2 regions of the Paraburkholderia tropica genome follow, and region 1 is predicted to be linked to the other one. Evidence: riboswitches for the same ligand, from Rfam matches in the RefSeq annotation. Region 1 holds a riboswitch; the other holds the start of a gene.
What was found. A riboswitch is a leader RNA that binds a small molecule or an ion and turns the genes downstream of it on or off. The one in region 1 is predicted to bind glycine.
Positions count from the first base shown of each region.

Region 2: another riboswitch for glycine. It lies ahead of G5S35_RS38150 (D-amino acid dehydrogenase); the one in region 1 lies ahead of gcvT (glycine cleavage system aminomethyltransferase GcvT).

Region 1 covers NZ_CP049134.1:3,166,498-3,178,110, reverse strand. The annotation lists gene G5S35_RS14375 (thiamine pyrophosphate-binding protein) at 1-200, opposite strand, end outside; gene G5S35_RS14370 (L-serine ammonia-lyase) at 289-1,677, opposite strand; gene G5S35_RS14365 (alginate lyase family protein) at 1,779-2,780, opposite strand; gene gcvP (aminomethyl-transferring glycine dehydrogenase) at 3,147-6,125, opposite strand; gene gcvH (glycine cleavage system protein GcvH) at 6,223-6,603, opposite strand; gene gcvT (glycine cleavage system aminomethyltransferase GcvT) at 6,674-7,792, opposite strand; glycine riboswitch at 7,917-8,042, opposite strand; glycine riboswitch at 8,099-8,209, opposite strand; gene G5S35_RS14345 (hypothetical protein) at 8,457-8,804, opposite strand; gene G5S35_RS14340 (oxidoreductase) at 9,077-10,138, opposite strand; gene G5S35_RS14335 (UvrD-helicase domain-containing protein) at 10,500-11,613, shown strand, end outside.
Region 2 covers NZ_CP049138.1:216,524-228,136, forward strand. The annotation lists gene G5S35_RS38125 (hypothetical protein) at 50-343, opposite strand; gene G5S35_RS38130 (H-NS histone family protein) at 586-882, opposite strand; gene G5S35_RS38135 (class I SAM-dependent methyltransferase) at 1,102-1,791, opposite strand; gene G5S35_RS39885 ((Fe-S)-binding protein) at 2,117-2,308, opposite strand; gene G5S35_RS39890 (4Fe-4S dicluster domain-containing protein) at 2,337-2,951, opposite strand; partial or broken gene G5S35_RS40220 (hypothetical protein) at 3,001-3,051, opposite strand; gene G5S35_RS39895 (FAD-linked oxidase C-terminal domain-containing protein) at 3,150-3,338, opposite strand; gene G5S35_RS39900 (hypothetical protein) at 3,384-3,542, opposite strand; gene G5S35_RS39905 (hypothetical protein) at 3,817-3,999, opposite strand; gene G5S35_RS39910 (FAD-binding protein) at 4,010-4,156, opposite strand; gene G5S35_RS38145 (2-dehydropantoate 2-reductase) at 4,416-5,372, opposite strand; gene G5S35_RS38150 (D-amino acid dehydrogenase) at 5,672-6,877, opposite strand; glycine riboswitch at 6,939-7,030, opposite strand; glycine riboswitch at 7,035-7,124, opposite strand; gene G5S35_RS38155 (threonine aldolase family protein) at 7,648-8,745, opposite strand; gene G5S35_RS38160 (AraC family transcriptional regulator) at 8,824-9,660, opposite strand; gene adh (aldehyde dehydrogenase) at 10,037-11,557, shown strand.

The DNA of each region.
Region 1 (11,613 bases):
GCTTCGTGACGGCACACGAGCGTGTCGATGCGCGCGGTTTCGTCGGCGAGCGCGTCGAGCACGGCAAGATAGCTCTCGCCGGGCACGCAAAACACGCGCTCGACGCCATTGGCGACGAGCGCATCGACGACGAGGCGCGCGCCGGTCACGCTCGCCGGGTTGTCGTGATCGCTGCGGGTCGTTTCGTTCGGCTGCTGCATGGCGATGCCCTCTCCTTCGTTCTTTTCGTGAATCAGGTGGATCGTTTCGAGTCGCTTCGGGTGACGTCAGCAGCCGCGCACGCTCACATCAGCATTCGACGATGTTGACCGCGAGTCCGCCGCGCGACGTTTCCTTGTATTTGGTCTTCATGTCGGCGCCGGTTTCGCGCATCGTCTTGATGACCGAATCGAGCGAGACGTAGTGCGCGCCGTCGCCGCGCAGCGCCATGCGCGCGGCGTTCACGGCTTTCACCGAGGCCATCGCGTTGCGCTCGATGCAGGGAATCTGCACCATGCCGCCGACCGGATCGCAGGTGAGGCCGAGGTTGTGTTCCATGCCGATTTCGGCGGCGTTTTCCACTTGCAGCGGCGTGCCGCCGAGCACGGCGGCGAGCGCGCCCGCCGCCATCGAGCAGGCCACGCCCACTTCGCCCTGGCAGCCGACTTCCGCGCCCGAGATCGACGCGTTGAGCTTGTAGAGAATGCCGATCGCGGCGGCCGTGAGCAGGAAATCGATCACGCCTTGCTCGTTCGCGCCCGGCGTGAAGCGCACGTAGTAGTGCAGCACGGCGGGAATGATGCCGGCCGCGCCGTTGGTCGGCGCAGTGACGACGCGGCCGCCCGCCGCGTTTTCCTCGTTCACGGCGATCGCGTAGAGGTTGATCCAGTCGATCATCGAGAGCGGGTCTTGCAGCGCGCGTTCGGGATGCGCGGTCAGTGCGCGATAAAGCTGCGGCGCGCGGCGCTTGACCTGGAATGGGCCGGGCAGCGTGCCGTCGGCATCGGGATTGTTGATGCCGCAGCCGCGCGACACGCACGCCTGCATCACGTCCCAGATACGCAGAAGGCCGGTGCGGATTTCCTCGTCGCTATGCCAGATGCGCTCGTTTTCGAGCATCAGTTGCGCGATGCTTTTGCCGGTCGAGGCGCACAGCGCGAGCAGTTCGGCGCCCGAGGTGAACGCATGCGGCATCTGCTGCGCGGCGGCCAGCACCTTGGTGTTCGGCGCGCCCGCCGTCACGACGAAACCGCCGCCGACCGAGAGATAAGTGCTTTCGCGCAGCGTCTCGCCGTTGGCGTCGAGCGCGCGCAGCTTCATGCCGTTCGGATGCTCGGGCAGCGCCTGGCGATAAAAGGCGATGTGCTCCTTCATCACGAACGGAATCGTGTGATGGCCGAGCAGCGCGAGCAGGCGCGAGGCGCGCACGGCTTCGAGACGCGCGTTGATGGTCTCGGGATCGACCGTGTCGGGCGCGTCGCCCATCAGGCCGAGCATCACGCCGCGGTCGGTGCCGTGGCCTTTGCCGGTCGCGCCGAGCGAGCCGTACAGTTCGACCTTCACGGAGGCGGTGGGCGCGAGCAGCCCGTCGCGCTCGAGTCCTTCGGCGAACATCAGGGCCGCGCGCATCGGTCCGACCGTATGCGAACTGGACGGCCCGATGCCGATTTTGAAAAGGTCGAAAACGCTGACTGCCATGGGTACTGCTCCTGCTTGATCGTGTCGGTTTCAGGGGATGCTGCGCGGTGTGGTGCGCGACATCGAATTCATGCGCCACCGCTGCAACCCGTCACGCGCGATCAGCGCGCCGGCAACGGCAGGCAGACGGCAAGCCACGCGGGCGGCGTGGGTGCCAGTTTCAGGGCGATCGGCGCATAGCGGCCATCGAGCCGCGCGGCCAGGTGAAACAGTTCGGCGGCGTTCTTCGGATCCCATGCGCCGGTGTAGCCGGGCAAACCGGCCTCGCGGCGCTTGGCGTCGAACGGCACGCTCGAATGCACGAATTCCTCGTGCGTCTTCTCGCCGAGCGCGTACGGCGTGAGCCAGTCGAGCGCGCTCGCCAGCGTGGCGCCGTTGGCCGCGCGTTCGGGCAGCCAGTTGCGGTTGTGGCGGCGCGCGGCGAGCGCGGCCGTCACGAGCGGCTGCAGATCGTAGGTCACGTAGTGCAGCGCGTCGCGCTCGGTGAAATCGAGCGTGGAGCCGTCGGGCGCGACGTTGTCGCCGATATGCTCGACGAACAGACGCTGCGCCGTCGCGATCATCTTGCGGTTGTCGAGCGTGAACGCCGTCATCGCAATGAGCTTGACCCGATGGCTCTGCCAGTTGTTCGCGAACGTGCCCTTGAGCGGGCGCGGCTGCGCGTCCACCTGCTGGATGTAGCCGTTCGCGAACTTGTTCAGAAACAGCATGGTCGCGTTGCGCGTTTTCACCGGCAGCGCGCTCGCGGTCATGTCGTACGCGAGGATCAGCGCTTCGAAGCGCGTTTCGTCGATCGGATTGAAGCTCGGTTGATAGGTCGTGACCCACGCGTACAGAAAGCGGTCGACGAGCTTCAGGAAGCGGTCGTCGCTCGTGGCGCGCCAGGCGAGCGCCGCGTTGCGCATCAGGTCGAGTTCCTTCTCGGCCTCCACGCTCTGGTCGTAGATGCCCTCGTGCGGCAGCGTGCCTTCCGTGTGCAGCCGCGCGAGCGGATGCGGCACGTCGTTCACGTGCGCCTGCACTTCGGCCACCAGCGCTTTCACGCCGGGGTCCGAATTGGTGCGTTCGCTGGTCTGCAGGGCCGGTGCCGCGCAGAAGTTCATCGCCGCGCGCGCCGGTTGCGCCGCGCTCAGGGCCGCGAGGCCCGCACTCACGAAACAGGCCGCCGCGAGCGTGCGCGCGCCGCCGCGCGCCAAGCGGCCCTTGGCCTGCGTGATCGCCGGATTTCCGGCCAAGGCCGTTCCCACCTTCCGCGCCATGCGCGACTCCCTGGTTCAAGGCTGACAGGTGTGTGATGTTAACGGTTTGGCGAGCTTTGGCGAAGTTTCGCGGCGGCAAATGTAACGAAAGTAACGTCGCAGGGCGGGGCGCACGCCGGGTCGCCGGGCCGGCCGCACGGCGCCGCCGCGTCGACCGGAGGTCGTGCGGCGGCATGGCGGCGGTCATGGCCGGTTACCCGACGGTTACGCTCATTCGCCGGCGGTCCCGTCGGCCTGATCGTCGTAAGCGTCGATCGGCACGCACGAGCAGAACAGATTGCGGTCGCCGTAGACGTTGTCGGCGCGGCCGACCGGCGGCCAGTACTTGCGCGCGACCAGCGACGCGAGCGGATACGCCGCCTGCTCGCGCGAGTAGGCGTGCGCCCAGCCGTCGGCGACCACCACGGCGGCCGTGTGCGGCGCGTGACGCAGCGGGTTGTCCTCGGCGTCGGCGCGACCGTCTTCCACGGCGCGGATTTCCTCGCGGATCGCGATCATGGCGTCGATAAAGCGGTCCAGCTCCTCCTTCGACTCCGACTCGGTCGGCTCGACCATCAGCGTGCCCGGCACCGGGAAGCTCATGGTCGGCGCGTGGAAGCCGTAGTCCATCAGGCGCTTGGCCACGTCGTCGACGGTGATGCCACTCGCATCCTTGATGGGGCGCAGGTCGAGAATGCACTCGTGCGCCACGAGGCCGCCGGGGCCGCTGTACAGCACCGGGAAGTGCGGCGCGAGCTTGTTCGCCACGTAATTCGCGTTGAGGATCGCGGTTTCGGTCGCGGCGGTGAGGTTCGCCGCGCCCATCATCGCGATGTACATCCACGAAATCGGCAGGATCGAGGCCGAGCCGTACGGCGCCGCGCTGACCGCGCCGATGCCGTGGCCCTGATCGGTCGAGCGCTTGTAGCCCGACGAAAGCTGGTTCGGCAGGAACTGCGCGAGGTGCGCGCCGACCGCGACCGGACCGACGCCCGGGCCGCCGCCGCCGTGCGGAATGCAGAAGGTCTTGTGCAGGTTCAGGTGCGAGACGTCGCCGCCGAACTGGCCCGGCGCCGCGAGACCGACCATCGCGTTCATGTTGGCGCCGTCCACGTAGACCTGGCCGCCTGCCGCGTGCACGATTTCGCAGACTTCGCGCACGTTTTCCTCGAACACGCCGTGCGTGGACGGGTAGGTGATCATGATCGCCGCGAGCTTCGCCGCGTGCTGTTCGGCCTTGGCCTTGAGGTCGGCGAGATCGATGTTGCCTTGCGCGTCGCACGCGACCACCACGACCTGCATGCCCGCCATCTGCGCGGAAGCCGGGTTCGTGCCGTGCGCCGAAGCGGGAATCAGGCAGACGTTGCGGTGCGCGTCGCCGCGCGAGGCGTGATACGCCTGAATGATCAGCAGACCGGCGTACTCGCCCTGCGAGCCGGCGTTCGGTTGCAGCGAGACGGCGGCGTAGCCGGTCGCGGCCACGAGCATCTGTTCGAGCTGATCGACCATTTCGCGGTAGCCGACGGTTTGCTCGGCGGGCGCGAACGGGTGAATCTGGCCGAACTCGGGCCACGTCACCGGCAGCATTTCCGAGGTGGCGTTGAGCTTCATCGTGCACGAACCGAGCGGAATCATCGAACGGTCGAGCGCCAGGTCCTTGTCCGAGAGGCTGCGCAGATAGCGCAGCATTTCCGTTTCCGAATGGTGACGGTTGAAGACCGGATGCGTGAGGTAAGCGCTTTCGCGCGCGAGCGCGGCCGGGAAGGTGGCGGCGTTGGCGGCGGCGAGTTCGGCGTCGAGCGCGTCGACCGACGGCGTCTCGCCCGCGAACGCGGCTTGCGCGAACACGGCGAGCAGATCGGCCAGATCGCCGCGCGTGGTGGTTTCGTCGACGGAGACGCCCACGCGCGTTTCGCTCACGCGGCGCAGGTTCATGCCGCGCGCGAGCGCCGCGTCATGCAGCGCCTGGGTGCGCGCGCCCGCTTCGAACGTGATGGTGTCGAAGAACGACGCGTTGACGAGCGTGTAGCCGAGCTTCTGCGCGCCCGCGGCCAGAATGGCGGCCACGCGGTTCACGCGCTGCGCGATGCGCTTCAGACCCTGCGGACCGTGATAGACCGCGTACATGCTGGCCATGATCGCGAGCAGCGCCTGCGCCGTGCAGACGTTCGAGGTGGCCTTCTCGCGGCGGATATGCTGTTCGCGCGTTTGCAGCGCGAGGCGCAGCGCCGGGTTGCCCTGCGCGTCGACGGTCACGCCGACGAGACGGCCCGGCATCTGGCGCTTGAAGTCGTCCTTCACCGCGAGGTAGGCGGCGTGCGGGCCGCCGAAGCCCATCGGCACGCCGAAGCGCTGCGAGTTGCCCACGGCCACGTCCGCGCCCCATTCGCCGGGCGGCGTGAGCAGCGTGAGCGCGAGCAGGTCGGCGGCGGCGATCACCGCGCCGCCCGCGGCGTGCACGGCCTGGGCGAGTTCGCGGTAGTCGCGCACGTCGCCGTTCACGCCCGGATATTGCAGCAGCACGCCGAAGGCGTTCGCCTGCGCGGCCTCGGCGGCGGGGCCGACCTTCACTTCGATGCCGATCGGTTTGGCGCGCGTCTGCACGACTTCGAGCGTTTGCGGCAGCACGTCGTCGGCGACGAAGAACACGTTCGACTTCGACTTGCCCACGCGCTGCACGAGCGTCATCGCTTCGGCGGCGGCGGTGCCTTCGTCGAGCAGCGATGCGTTGGAAATGGCGAGGCCCGTCAGGTCGACGATCATCTGCTGATAGTTCAGCAGCGCCTCCAGACGGCCTTGCGAGATTTCCGGCTGGTACGGCGTGTAGGCCGTGTACCACGCCGGATTTTCGAGCACGTTGCGCAGGATGACGGCCGGCGTGTGCGTGTCGAAATAGCCCTGCCCGATGTACGAGCGGAACACCTGGTTCTTGTCCGCGAGCGCGCGCAGCGCGGCCAGCGCCTCGGCTTCCGAGCGCGGCTGCGAGAACGGCCCGAGCGGCAGCGTCTCGGTGCGGCGGATCTTCGCCGGAATCACCGCGTCGATCAGCGCCGCGCGCGACGCGAAGCCGAGCGCGTCGAGCATCGCTTGCTGGTCGGCCGTGTCGGGGCCGATGTGGCGGGCGGCGAAGGCGTCGTGCGCTTCGAGCGCCGCGAGCGAGAGAGCCGTGGGCGAGGTGTTCATCAGACGATCCGGGTGTTCGAGCTTCATGAGGTTTCCTGCCGGCGCGGGCGGCGCGTCGCGTAGTGCCGCGATGCCGCCGCGCCTGTGCGTTGGGACGGGCCTTCTGCGAAAGCCGTCCCGGGGTTTAGGCGCCGATGGCCTTCTCGTAGGCGGCGGCGTCGATCAGCGCGTCGAGCTTGGCGTCGGCGGCCGGCTTGATCTTGAAGAGCCACGACTCGTAGGGCGCGCCGTTCACGCCTTCGGGGGCGTCGACGAGCGCCGAGTTCGATTCGACGATCTCGCCCGAGACCGGCGCGTAGATGTCCGAGGCGGCCTTGACCGATTCGATCACGGCGATGGCGTCGCCCGCCGTGACGGCGCGGCCGGCTTCGGGCAGTTCGAGGAAGACGATGTCACCGAGCGCTTCCTGCGCGTGATCGGTGATGCCGACGGTCAGCGTGCCGTCGGCTTCGGTGCGGATCCACTCGTGCGATTCGGTGTATTTCAGATCGGCCGGGATGCTCATGGTTGCTCCAGTGCGTGGTTCGTTTATGACTTGAAAAGAGGGTGGGCGTGCGCGCCGGAATCCTTGCGGATCAGGCGACCAGCACCTTGCCGTTGCGCACGAACGGCAGTTTTACCACGCTTGCGGGAAGGGCTTTGTCGCGGATCTGCACCTGCACGACGTCGCCCGGCTGCACGCCCTCGGGCACGCGCGCGAAGGCGATGGATTCCTGCATCGTCGGCGAGAAGGTGCCGCTCGTGATCTCGCCGTCGCCGTGCGGCGTCAGCACTTTCTGGTGAGCGCGCAGCACGCCGCCGGCCTTGCCGTTTTCCTTCTGCAGGATCAAGCCGACGAAGGTCGAGCGCGTGCCGTTCGCTTCGAGCGCGGCGCGACCGACGAACTCGCGCGGCGTCTTCAGGTCGACGGTCCAGGCGAGGCCCGCGTCGAGCGGCGAGACCGCTTCGTCCATGTCCTGGCCGTAGAGGTTCATGCCCGCTTCGAGGCGCAGCGTGTCGCGCGCGCCGAGGCCGCAGGGCTTCACGCCCTGGCGTTGCAGCGCGTCCCAGAACTCGCAGACGGCGGCGGCGGGCAGCACGATTTCGAAGCCGTCTTCACCGGTGTAGCCGGTACGCGCGATCATCAGCTCGCCGAACGGCGTGGCGTCGATCTTCGCGGCGTTGAAGGGCTTGAGGATTTCGGTGGCGCTGCGCGAGGAGGGCGCGACGGCCCAGACTTTCTCGCGCGCGTTCGGGCCTTGCACGGCGACGATCGCGAGATCGCGGCGCGGTGTGATGGTGAGGCCGAAGCCGCCTTCGGCGTTGAGCTTCTCGAACCAGGCGATGTCTTTGTCGGCGGTGCCCGCGTTGACGACGGTGCGGAACGCGTCGTCGGCGAAGTAATAGACGATCAGGTCGTCGATCACGCCGCCTTCGGGGTTGAGCATGCAGGAATAGAGCGCCTTGCCGGGCGTCGTCAGCTTGGCGACGTTGTTGGCGAGCGCGCGGGCGAAGAATTCGCGCGCCTTCGCGCCCGAGAAGTCGACGACGCACATGTGCGAGACATCGAACATGCCGGCGTCGGTGCGCACGGCGCGATGTTCGTCGATCTGCGAGCCGTAGTTGACGGGCATGTCCCAGCCGCCGAAATCGACCATGCGGGCGTTCAGCGCGCGGTGCGTGTCGTTCAGCGGAGTGCGTTTGAGTTCGGTCATGAGGCCTCAGGCGGTCGCGAGGGTTTTCGTGCGACTCCGGGGGAATGTCCCGCCGGAATTCGAGCGAAAACGAAAAAGGCCATGCAGGACTCGCCGCAGGCACGATGCCCGTGGTCGGTTCTTGCATGGCCCCTCTGTCCTCGGTACCTGAGAGATTGCGTCGAACGACGCGCGCCCCTTCGGTGGGCAGCCTGAACGCCAGGGTTACGATCCCTCCGCCGTTCTACTGCCGCTCTCCAGAGTTGCGGACCTGAGTGCCGTCTCGCGCGTCTCGCACGCGGGTGCGAAACAGGCGAAGCAGCGGTCCGGCGCGCACGGTCCTTTTGCCTGAGAGTTTGTGGGTTGCCCCTTCGGCGGCGGCGTTGCGATTCGAAATTGACTCGACTCGCGAACGTCGCGCTCTCCCGGCGCGCGCAGCGATTGTGCTGGACGCCGGCGGGCTGTGTCAATGCGGAAAAATTAGGCGCACCGTGGCGGCGGAACGGGAGTGGAACCTGCGCCAGCCGGCCGCGCGTGCTGGCGGGCCATGCGCCGAACGCCGCCCGGCAAGGCTTGCGCGCATGCGGCCCCGAAAGAACCGCTCGCGCGCGACCGCGCATGCGCGCCAAAAAAAGAAACGGGCCGCGCGAGGCGGCCCATGTGATCGCGGTGGTTTTGCGCGGGCTTATTCGCCGATGGCGCGCGCCGCCGTATCGAGCTCCTGGTTGAGCACGTGCTGCTCGTCGCCGGAGATGCCGCCGCCGTGCTGCGCAGCCATGTCGTGCGCCTCGCCGCGGATCGTGTCGAGGCGGTGATGCAGCGCGGCGCCCTGCGGCGGCGGATAGTAGCCCTGGTTCACGCGCGCGTCGATGCGGCGGCCCAAGGTGTCGATGCGGGCGTCGACCTGATGCAGGCGGTCGACGGCCAGTTCATGCGGATTCGAGCCGGAATGCTGCGCGGGCGGGGTGACGACGCATGCGGCGAGCGTCGAGATCAGCGCGGCGGCGCAGCTCAGGCGGATGGCACGGTTCATACAATTCAATCGGGTCATTGAGACTCTCCTTGTTGTCGGTCCGGGGCGGGCTGGCGCGCGCCACGAACCCTGCACCCCGGAAGATGCAGAACGTTATCGCTCTGTTTCTGGCGTTGTTCGTCGCAAACGCGTCGCGCGCGCCGTGCGATGACCGCACGGCGGCGCAGACTTGTAACCGTTTGTATGGACCTTTCAGACGCGTCGGCGGTTTGCAAGCCGCGCGGCCTCGCCGGGCAGTCGGTTCGCGCGAGGTTCGCGCGCTCAGCGCGCGCTCACTGAGCGCGCGTGAAGGCGATCGTGCGGCCTTCCTCGGCGCTGCGCATCGCCAGCTCGACGATCGTCATCACGTCGACGGCGTCCTGCGGACTCACCGGGAACGGCGTGCCCTCGCGGATCGCGGCGGCGAGCGCGCGGTACAGGTCGGCGTAATTGCCCGCGGCGTTGGGCACGTCGCGGTCGGACTCCTGGCCGTCGTCGGCCATGACGTGCAGTCGGCCCGCTTCGTTGCCGTCGCCGAAACCGGGCTGGCCGGGGCGCAGGCCCGCCTTCAGCTGGTCCTCCTGGGTATCGAGCCCGTTTTTCAGGTAGCTGCCGCGCGTGCCGTGAATCGCGAAACGCGGCGCGTACGCGGCCAGCGCGCTCGCGTGCAGCACGGCGTCGAGGCCGTCGTAGCGCAGCACGAGGTGCGCGTAGTCGGGCGCGCTGGCGTGGTCGCGGCGCGTGTGCACGAAGGCCGTGACCGACTCGGGCGCGCCGAACAGCGCGAGCGTCTGGTCGATCAGATGCGGCCCGAGGTCGTAGAGCAGGCCGCCGCCGCGCGTCGCGTCCTCGCGCCAGCGCTGGCGCACCTGCGGACGGAAGCGGTCGAAGTGCGATTCGTAATGCGTGACGCGGCCCAGCTCGCCGTTCGCGATCAGCTGCTTGACGGTGAGGAAGTCGCCGTCCCAGCGACGGTTGTGGAACGGCGCGAACACGAGGCCGCGCTGCTTCGCGATGGCCGCGAGCGTGCGCGCTTCCTCGGCGGTGAGCGTGACCGGTTTGTCGACGAGCACGTGCTTGCCGCGCTCCAGCGTGCGGCGCGCGAGTTCGTAGTGCGTGTCGTTGGGCGTGGCGATCACGACGCATTCGATCGCGTCGAGCGAGAGCAGCGCGTCGAGATCGGGGACGATTGCGGCGTCCGGATAGTCGGCCTGCGCACGCTCGGCCTGGCTCGTGGCGATGGCGGCAAGCGTGACGGGCAGATTCGCCATGCCGCTATGGGCGATCACGGGTGCATGGAAGGTCTGGCCGGCGAAGCCATAGCCCATCAGGCCGATTTGCAGCGGTGCTGTCATGTAAGCGCGTCCTCTTTCCAGCGTGGGAGCGGCACGGCGGGTAGCGATGCCGCGGGTGGCGGGAGCCCGTTATTGTGGCACGCACGACGGCGCGCGTGGCGGGGCGCTGCGGGGACGGATCGGCGTGCGGCTGGATCGGCTGGTCGACGCGGCGTGTCGTTGTGACACGACGCTGTGACCTGATGCGCGCGGGATGCGGCGTCGCGCCGTTAGCGGGGCGGCATCGGCGCGACACCGCATCGTGTTAACATCGCGGCTCTCGCGTGAAGGGCCGCCGCGCCATGAGCATCGTCTGCATCATGCGCAGGTCTTGCGCCGCACGCTACCCGGCAGTACCACCCGTTTTTCCAATCCAGCAACGATGTCCGCAGGCCTGAATCCCGCCCAGAACGAAGCGGTGCGCTATCTCGACGGTCCCTGTCTCGTGCTCGCCGGCGCGGGCAGCGGCAAGACGCGCGTCATTACGCAGAAGATCGCCCATCTGATCGAAGCGAAAGGCTTCGAGCCGCGCCATATCGCCGCCGTCACCTTCACCAACAAGGCCGCCGCCGAAATGCGCGAGCGCGTGGGCAAACTGCTCGAAGGCAAGACGCTCACGACGCCCGGCAAGGAAGGCCGCAAGGTGCCGGCGAACCAGTTGACCGTCTGTACGTTCCACTCGCTGGGCGTGCAGATCCTGCGCCAGGAAGCCGAGCATCTGGGACTCAAGCCCCAGTTCTCGATCATGGATTCGGACGACTGCTTCGCCATGATCCAGGAGCAGGTGGGCTCGACCGACAAGGGTTTCATCCGCAAGATCCAGTCGATCATCTCGCTCTGGAAGAACGGTCTCGTCATGCCCGAGCAGGCGCTCGCGACGGCGTCGAACGAGGACGAGCATCAGGCGGCCATCGTCTACCGCAACTACATGGCGACGCTGCACGCCTATCAGGCCGTCGATTTCGACGATCTGATCCGCCTGCCCGCCGAGCTGTTCGCGAAGAACGAGCCGGTGCGCGAGCGCTGGCAGAACAAGCTGCGCTATCTGCTGGTCGACGAATACCAGGACACCAACACTTGCCAGTACGAGCTGCTCAAGCTGCTGGCGGGCCCGCGCGCGGCGTTCACGGCCGTGGGCGACGACGACCAGGCGATCTACGGCTGGCGCGGCGCGACCATCGAAAATCTCGCGCAGCTCGGCAAGGATTATCCGAAGCTGCACGTGGTCAAGCTGGAGCAGAACTATCGCTCGACCGTGCGCATTCTCACGGCGGCGAACAACGTGATCGCCAATAACCCGAAGCTGTTCGAGAAGAAGCTCTGGTCCGAGCACGGCATGGGCGACACGATCACCGTCACGCCCTGCAACGACGAGGAGCACGAAGCCGAATCGGTCGTGTTCCGTCTCTCGGCGCACAAGTTCGAGCGCCGCGCGCAGTTCCGCGACTACGCCATTCTTTATCGCGGCAATTTCCAGGCGCGCATCTTCGAGCAGG
Region 2 (11,613 bases), on a different replicon from region 1:
CTATGAGCAGTCGGTGGGCAACGGACTAGCGCTTGGGGCACGCAACCCTTCAGCGATCAAACTCCGGTTCGTCGAACAGATCAGGGGCTGCCCGGAACGCAGCGGGCCCGGGTACTTCGCCGGCGCGGACCTGCGCCAACTGGTCCGCTGGCAGCCAGACCTCCTCGAGCGCGCTGATCCCGCCTTCGATCAGTTGCTGCAGGAAAAAAGACGGCTTGCCGCCGCTTGTTTCCGCCAGAAGCCGTAGCCTGCGCTCAATGCCCGGATCGATGCGGACTGCGACAACCTTCAATTTTTCTGCTTTCCTTGGCCTGACCAACCTGCGCTCCGCGGAGTTAAACATAAGCGCATTTTACGCGGAGCCGCCGGACCTATTGCGCTACGCACCGGGATTGGCGCCAAACACGTTCGCCGGTTGCTACATGCATGCGCTGGCGATCTGAGATGGTCTAGAGTACGCCGGATCGCGTCGACCCTCACCCGATGCCGTTGCGCGTGGTCACTGACCATCAACCGCCGATGCGATACCCGCCTGCCGCCCGTTCGTGGAAACGCATATGCCTGACGTTTGCTTCCCCGCGCGTATTAGCTGTCGATCAGGAACCTGTCGCGGTTCTTCGCGTCCTTGATCCAGTTCGGCGCCCGGCCCCGACCCGACCAGGTCGCCCCCGTCTTCGGGTCACGGTATCTGGCCGCCACGTGTGCCGCCGGCGCCCGCGGTCCACCACGCCTGCGGCCGAAGATGTCCTGCTCCGTGAATCCGTACTCGGACACCTTCGCCCGGATGTCAGCGAGGACCTCCTGAAACTCTGCCTCCCGGGCAGCAGCCGCCTGCGCCTCCAGCTCGGCCATTTGTGCTTTCAGCTCCTTGTATGTCGCCAAGATCTATCTCCCCGATCGGATACGATGATGACGATCATAGCCCGCTTCGCGTCAGTGCAACCGGCAGTTGCCCGCTGCCCGCCCCGCACGCACGCTGACGCCCATCAGTGACTAATGCGTGTTCAGCTTGGTGGGAAATGCAAACCTTTCAGTCATAGCCGAAATACTCTTACCATCACGTTGCAAACAAGGGGCCAGCGATAACAGCAATCGCCTTAACTAGGCGATTGCTGTGATACGAATCGATACCTGTTGGTGACTGCTGACGAAGCCGAGATATTCATATGCAATTCCATACTTATTATAAAACTCGCGCCAAGCTAAAAATTCGTGCTGCTCATAGCCGGGGTAGTTAAAATACTCGTCGAAACAGATCACGGTGCCGGCCTTCAAATATGGCCGGCATGTCTCCAAGATGGTGCGTGTGCCCGCGTACAAATCGCAATCGACATGGATGAATGCGATATCGCGGGACTTGCCTTCTATAAATGGAGGCAAGGTATTTTCGAAAAGTCCTGAAATCAGTTTGCAGTTCTCCCGTACCGGCGGCAATGCGGCACGTCCGAAGGCGCCCGACTCGAAGCCAGTTCTCCATGTCTCAGGCAGACCCGTGAATACATCGAATCCGTAGATTGTCTGTCCGCTTTTCAATCCAGCAATGTGGTTGATCGTGCGCCCAGATGCCACACCAAACTCTAAATAAAGACCATTTATACAAGTGTTCTCGAGCGAAAACGCCAAATGATCCAGATCATTGGAGAAATTTTTGGATCTCAGCATGTTTCGCTGATAGTACCGAGCTGAAGACAGCGCTGCATCGATCTTTGCGCACTGAAGAACATCGAAGCTGTCAGTAGTCTTTCTGAAGATTGAATATTCTATTACCTGAATCAGATTGTTCGTATCCACAGTGTTGGCGTTGTTCGGGTTAATCAAATGACTGCGGGGACAATCGCTGTCACATGTATTGAAAAATGTAGACCAATAAGGCGTTTGCGCGCGCCGCTCCGACGAATGCACCAAAAGCTAGGTCGGCAAGATCAGTGCGACTCACCTATCCTCATGCGCAACGGCAATCTACTTTCGATACCTTAGCATGCCTTACCTAATATTTCAGATGTGGCGATAACTAATCGATGGTCATGAGCACCGTGCAGAGTGATCTGAGATGCCGAATCTTCCTGAGCTGGTGGCGCTCGTGGAGACGAGATTCTTTTGAACTATAGTCGGTCGATTACCGGCTTACGCGGTTGACATGAAAATGTCGGTGGAGCAGACCCGCGTCGTACATCGGACATCCGCAGCACACGTGCCTGCTCAGCAGGCGCACTTCGAGGCCCTTCGATTCGAACACGCGCACCGCCGCTTCCATCGCTTCGGGCGTGAAGCCGTTGTTGAATGTGTCGGCCCATAGCAGAACGGGCATGCGCTTCCTCCTCCCGCTTGTCGTGCTTTCACACAGCGCGAGCAGGCGCTTCGCGCTCGCGCCGTTGCGGAAAGCTTTCGCGGCGATGGCCGGAAACTTCACGTCTTCGGGCGAGAAAGAATTTCGCGCTCACCTTGCGGAACGACGGATTGCGCATCAGCGCATTCGCCACCCCGCTCGCATGCGTGGCGGCGGGCAGCCACTTGCCGGTGCGGCTCACCACCGCGTCCATCACATGACGGCGCTTGTACTTGTGATACTCGTAAAGCAAGTGGCTCTTGTGATTCCCGACTTCCACATGCGTGGGGCAATCGCTGCGACAGCCCTTGCAGGCCAGACAGTGATCGAGCGAGTCCTTCACGGCCGCGCTTTGCCGGCCGTTCTCGATCACTTCGCCCTTGAGCAGTTCGAAGAGCAGACGCGCGCGGCCGCGCGTCGAATACTTCTCTTCGCGCGACGCGCGATAGCTCGGACACATCTTGTCCCCGCCCAGCGAACGGCACTTGTCCATGCCGATACAGCGCTCCGTCGCGCGCGCGAACGTGTCGGGCTTCGCTAGATCGCCGAACGTGAACTGGCGCGACACATGTAAGAGACGATAGGTCGTGCCGAGGCGCAGGTTTGTCGTCCACCGGCATGGCATCGCCCAGCTTGCCCGGATTCATACGCTCGCGCGGATCCCAGATCGCCTTGGAGGCGCGGAACGCTTCCATCAGTTCCGGCGAGTACATCAGGTGCAGCATCTCGCCCTTCGCCTAGCCGTCGCACCGTTCGCCCGACAGCGAGCCTTCGTACTTCACGACGAGCTTCGCGGCGTCGAACAGGAACTCGCGCCACGGCTTCAGGCCTTGCCCGTTACGCAGGTCGAGGTGATGCCCGAGTAAATGCAGCCATCGCCGAAACGGCCGTACACACTCGTTTTGTAGCCGTACAATTCCAACAGCGCCGAGAATTCGCGCAGGTAGGCGCCGAGATGGCGCGGCTCCACGGCGGCATCTTCCCAGCCGACGACCGGATCGGGCTTCGACATGTCGTCGCCGATGGAGGTAGCCGACGCGGCGGTTTCGCGGGCTGATCACAAACGCTTCATGAGCGCGGCATCGTCGACGAGCCGCGCCGACGGCGTGCCCGACAACTCAGGCGCGAGTGCCGCCGCGCGCTGCGCGAATTCCATCGCCACGGCCTTGTCGAACGCGCCGAATTCGACGATCAGCGAAGCATTGCCTTCTGACAAATCGACGATGTCAGCCAGCGCGATGCAACGCTCGCGAAAGCCTTCGACGATGCCCGTGTCTAGCTCTCACATCGCGATCGGCGACCGTGGCAGAAGTTGCGGCACGCAATCGGCGGCATCGAAAATGGTCGGGAATCCGAACACCACGAGCAGGCGATGTACGGGGTTGATGACTAGCGTAGTCTTCGCGCGCAGCACGGAAACGCCGGTACCTTCGGAGCCCACCAGCACGCGCGACGTTGAAATCGTTCGCCGGCCGCAGCTGGTCGGCGCTTTAGCCCGCGACGCGGCGCTTGAGTTTGGGAAAGCCTTCGCGGATGGCGTCGCCGTATCTCTCCACGGGACCGAGCAGACCCGAGACAATTTCCGCGCGTCGGCCGCCCGCCGCGAGGTGCTCGCGCAACGCGGCGGCGTCGTTGAGCTGATCGCAGATCACGCCCGGCCGCACCTTAGCCACGAGGCTCGTCTCATCGGTTTTCCCCGATGGTCGTGAGGTACTTCGACGCGTCGATGATGACCGCCGCGTTGACCGACTGCCCGCACATCGACGTGCCCCCGCCACGCGTGAGCATCGGTAAGTCGGCTTCTTGGAACGCGCGCATGGCTTCCACCACGCGACGATGCTCGTGCGATGTCGTCGGGCATGCCCGGCTGCGACAGCGTGAAGTCCACGTCCGGCACTCATCATAAGCTCCGCGCCCAGCTCAGCAAGATGACCGCGCAGTGCGAAGCCGGTAGTCTCTACCAACTGGTTTCGCTTCCTGAAGCTCGGCACGCAGCGTCGCGCTCGGCGCGTAGCGCCTGATACTCTTCGGATCGATAGCCAGGTGGGGCGCAGCACCGATGGTGAGGGTTGCGCCAATAGCACTTGTATTAATTCGCGCTGTGTAGGACGTACGTTTGCAGATGCGCATAGGCAACCCGCAAGTATGGCGTATCGATCTGGTGGCGTGCCGCGCGGGCGATCATGTCACCGACGATCGCTTCCGACTCGATACGCGGGGAGAGTCGCGCAATATCGCGCATCATGGATGCGGCCCAGGTCGACTCTGCATCCAGCAAAAAGCGACGGACGCCGTCCACGACCTGCGGGCTGAGATCGAAGCCCTCCGCCCTGGAGACAGTTACACACTCTTCGATCAATGCGGAGATCAAGTTCTTGCCATCAGACGTTCGCAAGATATCGCACAAGCGCCCGCGCATCAGGCAGGTCGCGGCTGCGCCTGAGGACAGCATTACCCACTTCTGCCAGAGGTCAGCATCAACTCTCTCGGACAACACACGCAAGCCCGATGTGGCGGCGAACGCCGCATGGAGCTGCCCGACCAGATCGCGTTGCGACGGATGGCGCGCACCGACAATGAGCTTGTCCTGATTGCCCATGTGCACGATGCTGCCGTCCTCTGCGCTCGACGCCGCGATATACGAGACGCCCCCCAGCACACGCGCTCGACCATAGCGACGGTCTAGCGTGTCGTACACCGCCATGCCGTTCAGCAGGGGGAGAATACCGGCTGCGCCGGCTAGCGCGGGCGCCAACGAATTCAGGGCGTCGTCGAGGTCGTACGCTTTGCAGGTGAGCAAGACCAGGTCGTAGCCCGGCCTCACTGCGTCCGCGGCCACCGTACGGACCGCCGAAGAGAAGTCCCCCAATGAGCTCGATACACGCAATCCATCGCGCATCAACGCTTCAGCGCGCCGGGGACGCACCAGGAACGTTACATCAGCGCCGGCCTGGATCAAGCGGGAGCCATAGTAACCACCCAGTGCGCCAGCGCCAAGGATAAGAACTCTAAGCCTTTCATGACGGTTGCTCATATTGTCTGCCATCGAATGTCCCGCTCTGCGTGATATGTGGCGTGGTGCCCGGTCCCATTCTATGAGGGCGAACACCGCTATAGATGAGATACTACTATCAAAGTAGTATTTCATCTATAAAAACGATAGGGGCCCGTAGTTACCGTACTTTCGCCGCTGCTGCGGAAAGACAAAAACCCGATAGACCGAGGTGATGTCGATCTGCCACTGCACTTGCAGGCGACTGACTTGCAAATGGGAGTTTCCGAACTCTATCCGGGCGAGTTGTGGCAAAGCACGCTCTGTTGGCAAACGGCAATGTTGCCATTCGCTCAATCTACACCGATCATGGAGGAAACGGCCTCCGCGGTTGCCGCCGACAAAGTCCAGCCCAGATGACCATGTCCCGTGTTGTAAAAGACACCAGGGCGCCTGCCACGACCCACGCGCGGCAGCATGCTTGGCAGCATCGGTCTCAGTCCTGCCCATGGAATAACTCGCGAAGTGGAGACGACAGGGAAGTATCGACGCACCCAATTGATCAATGGTTCGATCCGATCCGAACGAATATCCCGGTTCACGCCGTTGAACTCTGCTGTGCCCGCAACCCGGAACCGGTCTGTCCCAAGACGGCTGGTGACGATCTTCGCGCGGTCATCGAGGATGCTCACCCAGGGAGCGCTGCTCCGACTCGGTTCATCATCCAGATGTACCGTGATCGAATAGCCCTTGACTGGATAGACGTTCACATGATCGCCCAGCATCGCAGCGAACCGGCGACTGCCGACGCCGGCACAGATGACGATGCGATCAAAGACTTCGCGTCGTTGGTCGGAAGAAATCAAAATCTTGCCGCAGTCCACGGATTCGACGCTGTCGATTGCCGTGTCGTAGTGAAATTGCACACCGCGACGCTCGCAGGCCGATGAAAGCCCTCCGGTAAATTTGTGGATATCCCCGGACGAATCCGACTCAGTGAAAAATCCTCCGTGAAAGCGGCCGTGAAGAGTCGGCTCGATTGCGCGCATCTCCTCCGGCGTCACTGGGCGACGATCCAGCCCCCCCGCTCGCAGCAAGGTATTCACGCGCATTGCTGCTTCGTGCTCCTTGCGCGTTGCATAGAAGTGCAAGATTCCGCGCTGCTCGAGATCGAACTGGATGCCCTCGCGCTCCGCAATGTGGAATAGGTGTGCGCGTGCAGCGATCGCAAGCCTCACAGTTTCAATCGTGTTCGCTTCGTATCGCGGGATGTTTCCGAGAAACTCGGCAATCCAGCCGTACTTGTGTAAGCTTGGCCGCGGATTCAGTAGCAGCGGTGCGTCGCGTGCGAACATCCAACGCAGTCCTTTGAGGACAGTGGCACGGCTGTTCCATACCTCCGCATTGCTGGCCGAGAGCTGGCCACCATTCGCGAAGGACGTCTCCATTGCGGCATAGCGATGCCGCTCGAAGACACTGACGCTATGGCCGTGATTCGAAAGGGCATAAGCGGTAGTGACGCCGGTAATACCGGCGCCAATGATGGCGATTCGTGACATGTTCTGGTCCAGATTGTATTGAGCATCGCCAGCGATATGTGTCGCCGACGCGGATGCCCCATCTGTCCGTTTACCTGAGAGTTTCGCCACTGTCCCTGTTGCGTTACGGCGGTGGCTCCCCTTCGGTGGGCGCACGAGGCGCCGCTCTCCAGAGCGTCCTCGCATCACGGTCCTTTTGCCTGAGAGTTTCCGGGGCGGTTGCTCCATCGGCGCCGCTCAATCGAGCGGTCTCTCCCGTGATGCACGAATACAACGATTGCAAAACTACCATGACATGCATCGGACAATAGCTAGGCTCACCGCTTGACGCGGACACCCCGATGCATCTTGTCGGAGGAGTGGATCCTTCCAACGGCAGGAGTAGTACGCCCTGCATCGCCAACGCGTGAGGCAGCTGCTCCACTCACGCCAATCCTGTGCAGCCGTTCGAATTTGCGAGACATTCCTCTGCAGAGTGACAGGTCGGAACTCCCTTTCGACAAATTGATCGGTGCCAACCTGAACGTGCGCTCCGTTATCTGCCCCGGTCGTGTGCACACCCTATGAACGACTGCGTCGAGACGCGCACTGACTTCCTGATCGCTCGAGCCTTTGGTTCCGCCCTGCCATTCTCGATAGACGCGTGGCAACGCACTTGCGCGCATTGCCACGCGCCACCAACGAGTTGGTGTGACGAGCTGATCGAGAGATAGCGACCGTCACGAGGGCATCGTCACCCCCGCTTTTACTGCTATCAAGGTGATACTTTAGGCTGACGCCAAAAAATGTAATTAATAGCCGGCCCCAGACGACACCTTGCCGCCAGGTCCACTCACGCCAGCGTTACGTGCGTTCTCTTGTGCGACGACCGAAATGATATCGATGGCTTCCTGTACCTGCTGGCGAGTTATGTTCAGATAAGGAATGGCGCGTACGCCATCTGCGCCGGACGGCAGTACATACAGACCCTTGTCGTAAAGACGCTCGACGAATGTTCCAGCGGGAAGCGAAGAGACGCCGAAACGCACGATGTTAGTTTCGATCGCGGAAACATCGAGCGAAATGCCAGGCAGACCTGCGATACCGTTGGCGAGCATTCGAGCATGCTCATGATCTTCCTGAAGCCGTTCACGATGATTGCGCAGTGCATGCAGCGCACCTGCCGCGATAATCCCGGCTTGGCGGAAACCACCGCCGATTTGCTGCTTGAAACGACGCGCGCGAGCAATGAAGTCACGGGAGCCAGCCAGCGCTGAGCCTACCGGCGCACCGAGGCCTTTCGAGAAGCAGACGCTGACCGAATCGAAGTGGCGGGCGTATTCGCGCTCGGGAATCCCGGTGGCAGCTGTCGCATGCCATAGCCTCGCGCCGTCCAGGTGCAATGCGAGCCCGCGCTGTCGGCCAAGCTCGCAGACAGCCTGAAGTCGCTCGATCGGCCACACCTTGCCGCCACCGATGTTGTGGGTGTTTTCCAGACACAGCAGCTTGACCGGTGCGGGAATCGTGTTGGGGAAGAACCGATGCGACACGCCGAGTGCATTCGACACGTCTTCCGGGGTGAATACGCCGCGCACGCCGGGCAGCAGACGCGGGAGCACTCCAGAGAACGCCGCCGGCGCACCGCCTTCAAGAATGTAGACATGGGCATTTTGATCGAAGAGCACGGCATCGCCCGGCTCGGTGTGCGCCCGGATCGCGACCTGGTTGGTCATCGTGCCCGTCACCATGTAAACGGCATCTTCCTTACCAAGCAGTTCCGCGACTTCTCGCTCAAGTGCTTTGACGGTCGGATCGTCGCCGTATACGTCGTCGCCGACTGGTGCGTTGGCTATGGCGTCGCGCATGGCCTTGGTAGGCTGGCTGCAGGTGTCGCTTCGCAGATCGATCATAGTGTGCCCCCGAATCAGGTGAATAGTGAGCACAGCTTCAGCCACATACCGGCCGGGGATTTGGACAAACTTGCGGATTTACTGCCGAGCGATACCCGGCGGCACGCCGAAGAAGCGACTGAATTCCCGACTCAAATGCCCTTGATCGCAGTAGCCGACCTCAATGGCAACCTGCCGCAGCGGCACCCCCCGAAGCACAAGGTGCTTAGCCAGCGCGACTCGGCGTTGCACAAGGTACGCATGGGGCGCGACCCCGACTGATTTCTTGAACTCGCGCAGCAGGTGGTAAGCGCTCATCCCTGCTACCTGGGCGATTACGTCGAGCGACGGATTATCCACAAAATGGGCATCGATATAGTCACGCGCCCGCCTCACCGCCCCTGGCATTGCTCCCCCGATGGAAGGCCGACGAGCTGTAGACGCGTGCCTCAACACGAGTTGGGTCATCGCGGTTGTCAGTCGGGATGTCTTTTCAAGCTGGCTCGCGTCGTGAGATTCCGAGCAAATGTGTGCGGTGCGAAATAGCAACATCGTATCCGGGTCATCCATCACGACATCGGGAAAATGCACGGACCGCTGCGGTGCGCCGTCCGCGTCTCGCACTAGGCCGAGCAGAGCTGACGCGGACACGTACACCATGCGGTAATCCCAACCGCCCTCAATTGCCGGACGCCCTTCATGCAGCTGACCGGGATTGATCACGCAGATCGCGCCTTCCGGCATGATTAACCGTCGACCGCGGCCCTCGAGAAATGCCTGTGCCCCGCGTTCAATCACGCCGATCGCGAACTCATCGTGTGCATGCGGCGGAAACCGATGGGTGCGATAGCTCGCAGTCATCAGTTCAGCATCCGCGAAGCCAGGCTCGCGCCAAAATTTTGCCTGGTTTGATCGGGACGTATGTCCAGTACTCATGTTCGTGCCCCATAGTCAGTGGTGGCCAACGATCATCCAGCAGAAACGAGGCACCGGTGCATTCGCGGCCTGCCATGTGGCGCAGACTGGACGCAATGATTGTAGCTACATCTAAATAATCTTCAATCTTCCAAATTATGCACCTATGACGCTGCCAATTCGTTCCGCGAGTCCCGATTTTGCACAAAACCGCAATTTTGTCCATCACCCGGCACGAGGAAGCCGCGAGGATGCTTGGCCGGCCACGCGTCGACGCGCATGTGCAACTCAACGATCCGTAACGGAACGTCCCGATCAGGGCCTGGCGCCTCCCCCGCTGGTCCGTGTTGAGGACACTCTTCGTCCTGCGTCCCTCTAATCTCAAGCGAGACACTCCATGAATCATGCTGACCTTGAACATCTGACGACGTCGTTCCCCTATCGACGCAAGTATGACAATTTCATCGGTGGAAAATGGGTTCCGCCTTTGGCCGGTGAATATTTCACCAATGTTTCCCCAATCACAGGTAAGCCGCTGTGTGACGTACCGCGCTCTCAGGCAGAAGATATCGAGATGGCGTTGGACGCCGCCCACGCTGCCAAGGGAGCCTGGGCGGCTATCTCGCCTGCCGAACGCGCACTCGTTCTGCATCGGATCGCCGACCGAATGCAGGACAACCTCGAACGTCTCGCCGTTGCGGAGACGATCGACAACGGCAAGCCCATTCGTGAAACGCGTGCCGCCGATCTACCGCTCGCGATCGACCATTTCCGCTATTTCGCAGGATGCGTGCGGGCGCAAGAAGGTACATTGGCCGAGATCGATCAGGATACCGTCGCATACCATTTTCACGAACCGCTTGGCGTCGTAGCACAGATCATCCCCTGGAATTTCCCGCTGCTGATGGCGGTGTGGAAGCTCGCGCCCGCACTAGCGGCCGGCAACTGCGTGGTGCTGAAGCCGGCTGAGCAGACTCCCGCGTCAATCTTGGTGCTGATCGAGCTGATCGCCGATCTGCTTCCGCCGGGGGTCGTGAACATCATTAACGGCTTTGGCGTGGAAGCCGGCAAGCCGCTAGCATCGAGCTCTCGGGTGGCGAAAGTGGCATTCACGGGCGAAACCTCGACCGGCCGTCTCATCATGCAGTACGCGAGCACAAATCTCATTCCGGTCACGCTCGAGTTGGGCGGAAAGAGCCCGAACATCTTCTTCGATGACGTCGTCAGCGCAGACGATTCCTTCCTCGACAAGGCACTCGAGGGCTTTGCGATGTTTGCCCTGAATCAGGGCGAGGTATGCACTAGCCCGTCGCGGGTACTCATCCAGGAATCCGCGTACGAAAAATTCATGGAACGTGCTCTGTCACGCGTGGCCGCCATTAAGCAAGGACATCCGCTCAACCCCGACACGATGATCGGGGCGCAGGCTTCGTACGAACAGTTATCGAAGATCTTGTCATACCTGCAGATCGGCAAGGACGAGGGCGCCACATGTTTGATCGGCGGCGAGCAAAACCGACTGGACGGCGATCTGCGCGACGGCTACTACGTGAAGCCGACCATTTTCCGCGGAAACAATTCGATGCGAATCTTCCAGGAAGAGATTTTCGGGCCCGTTGTTTCCGTTACCACCTTCAAGAATGAGGAAGAAGCACTCGCGATTGCGAACGACACGCTCTATGGCCTCGGAGCGGGCGTCTGGACGCGTGACGGCAATCGTGCCTACCGATTCGGTCGGGCGATTCAGGCAGGTCGAATCTGGACCAATTGCTACCACCTCTACCCTGCGCACGCTGCGTTCGGTGGCTACAAGCAATCCGGTATCGGGCGCGAAAACCACAAGATGATGCTTGATCACTATCAGCAGACGAAAAATCTGCTCGTAAGTTACGCCGCGAAGCCGCTCGGGTTCTTCTGACCTATGCGAGCTGGGGCGGATCACGTATCCGCGCCGGGTGTGTTGTTATCTTTTCT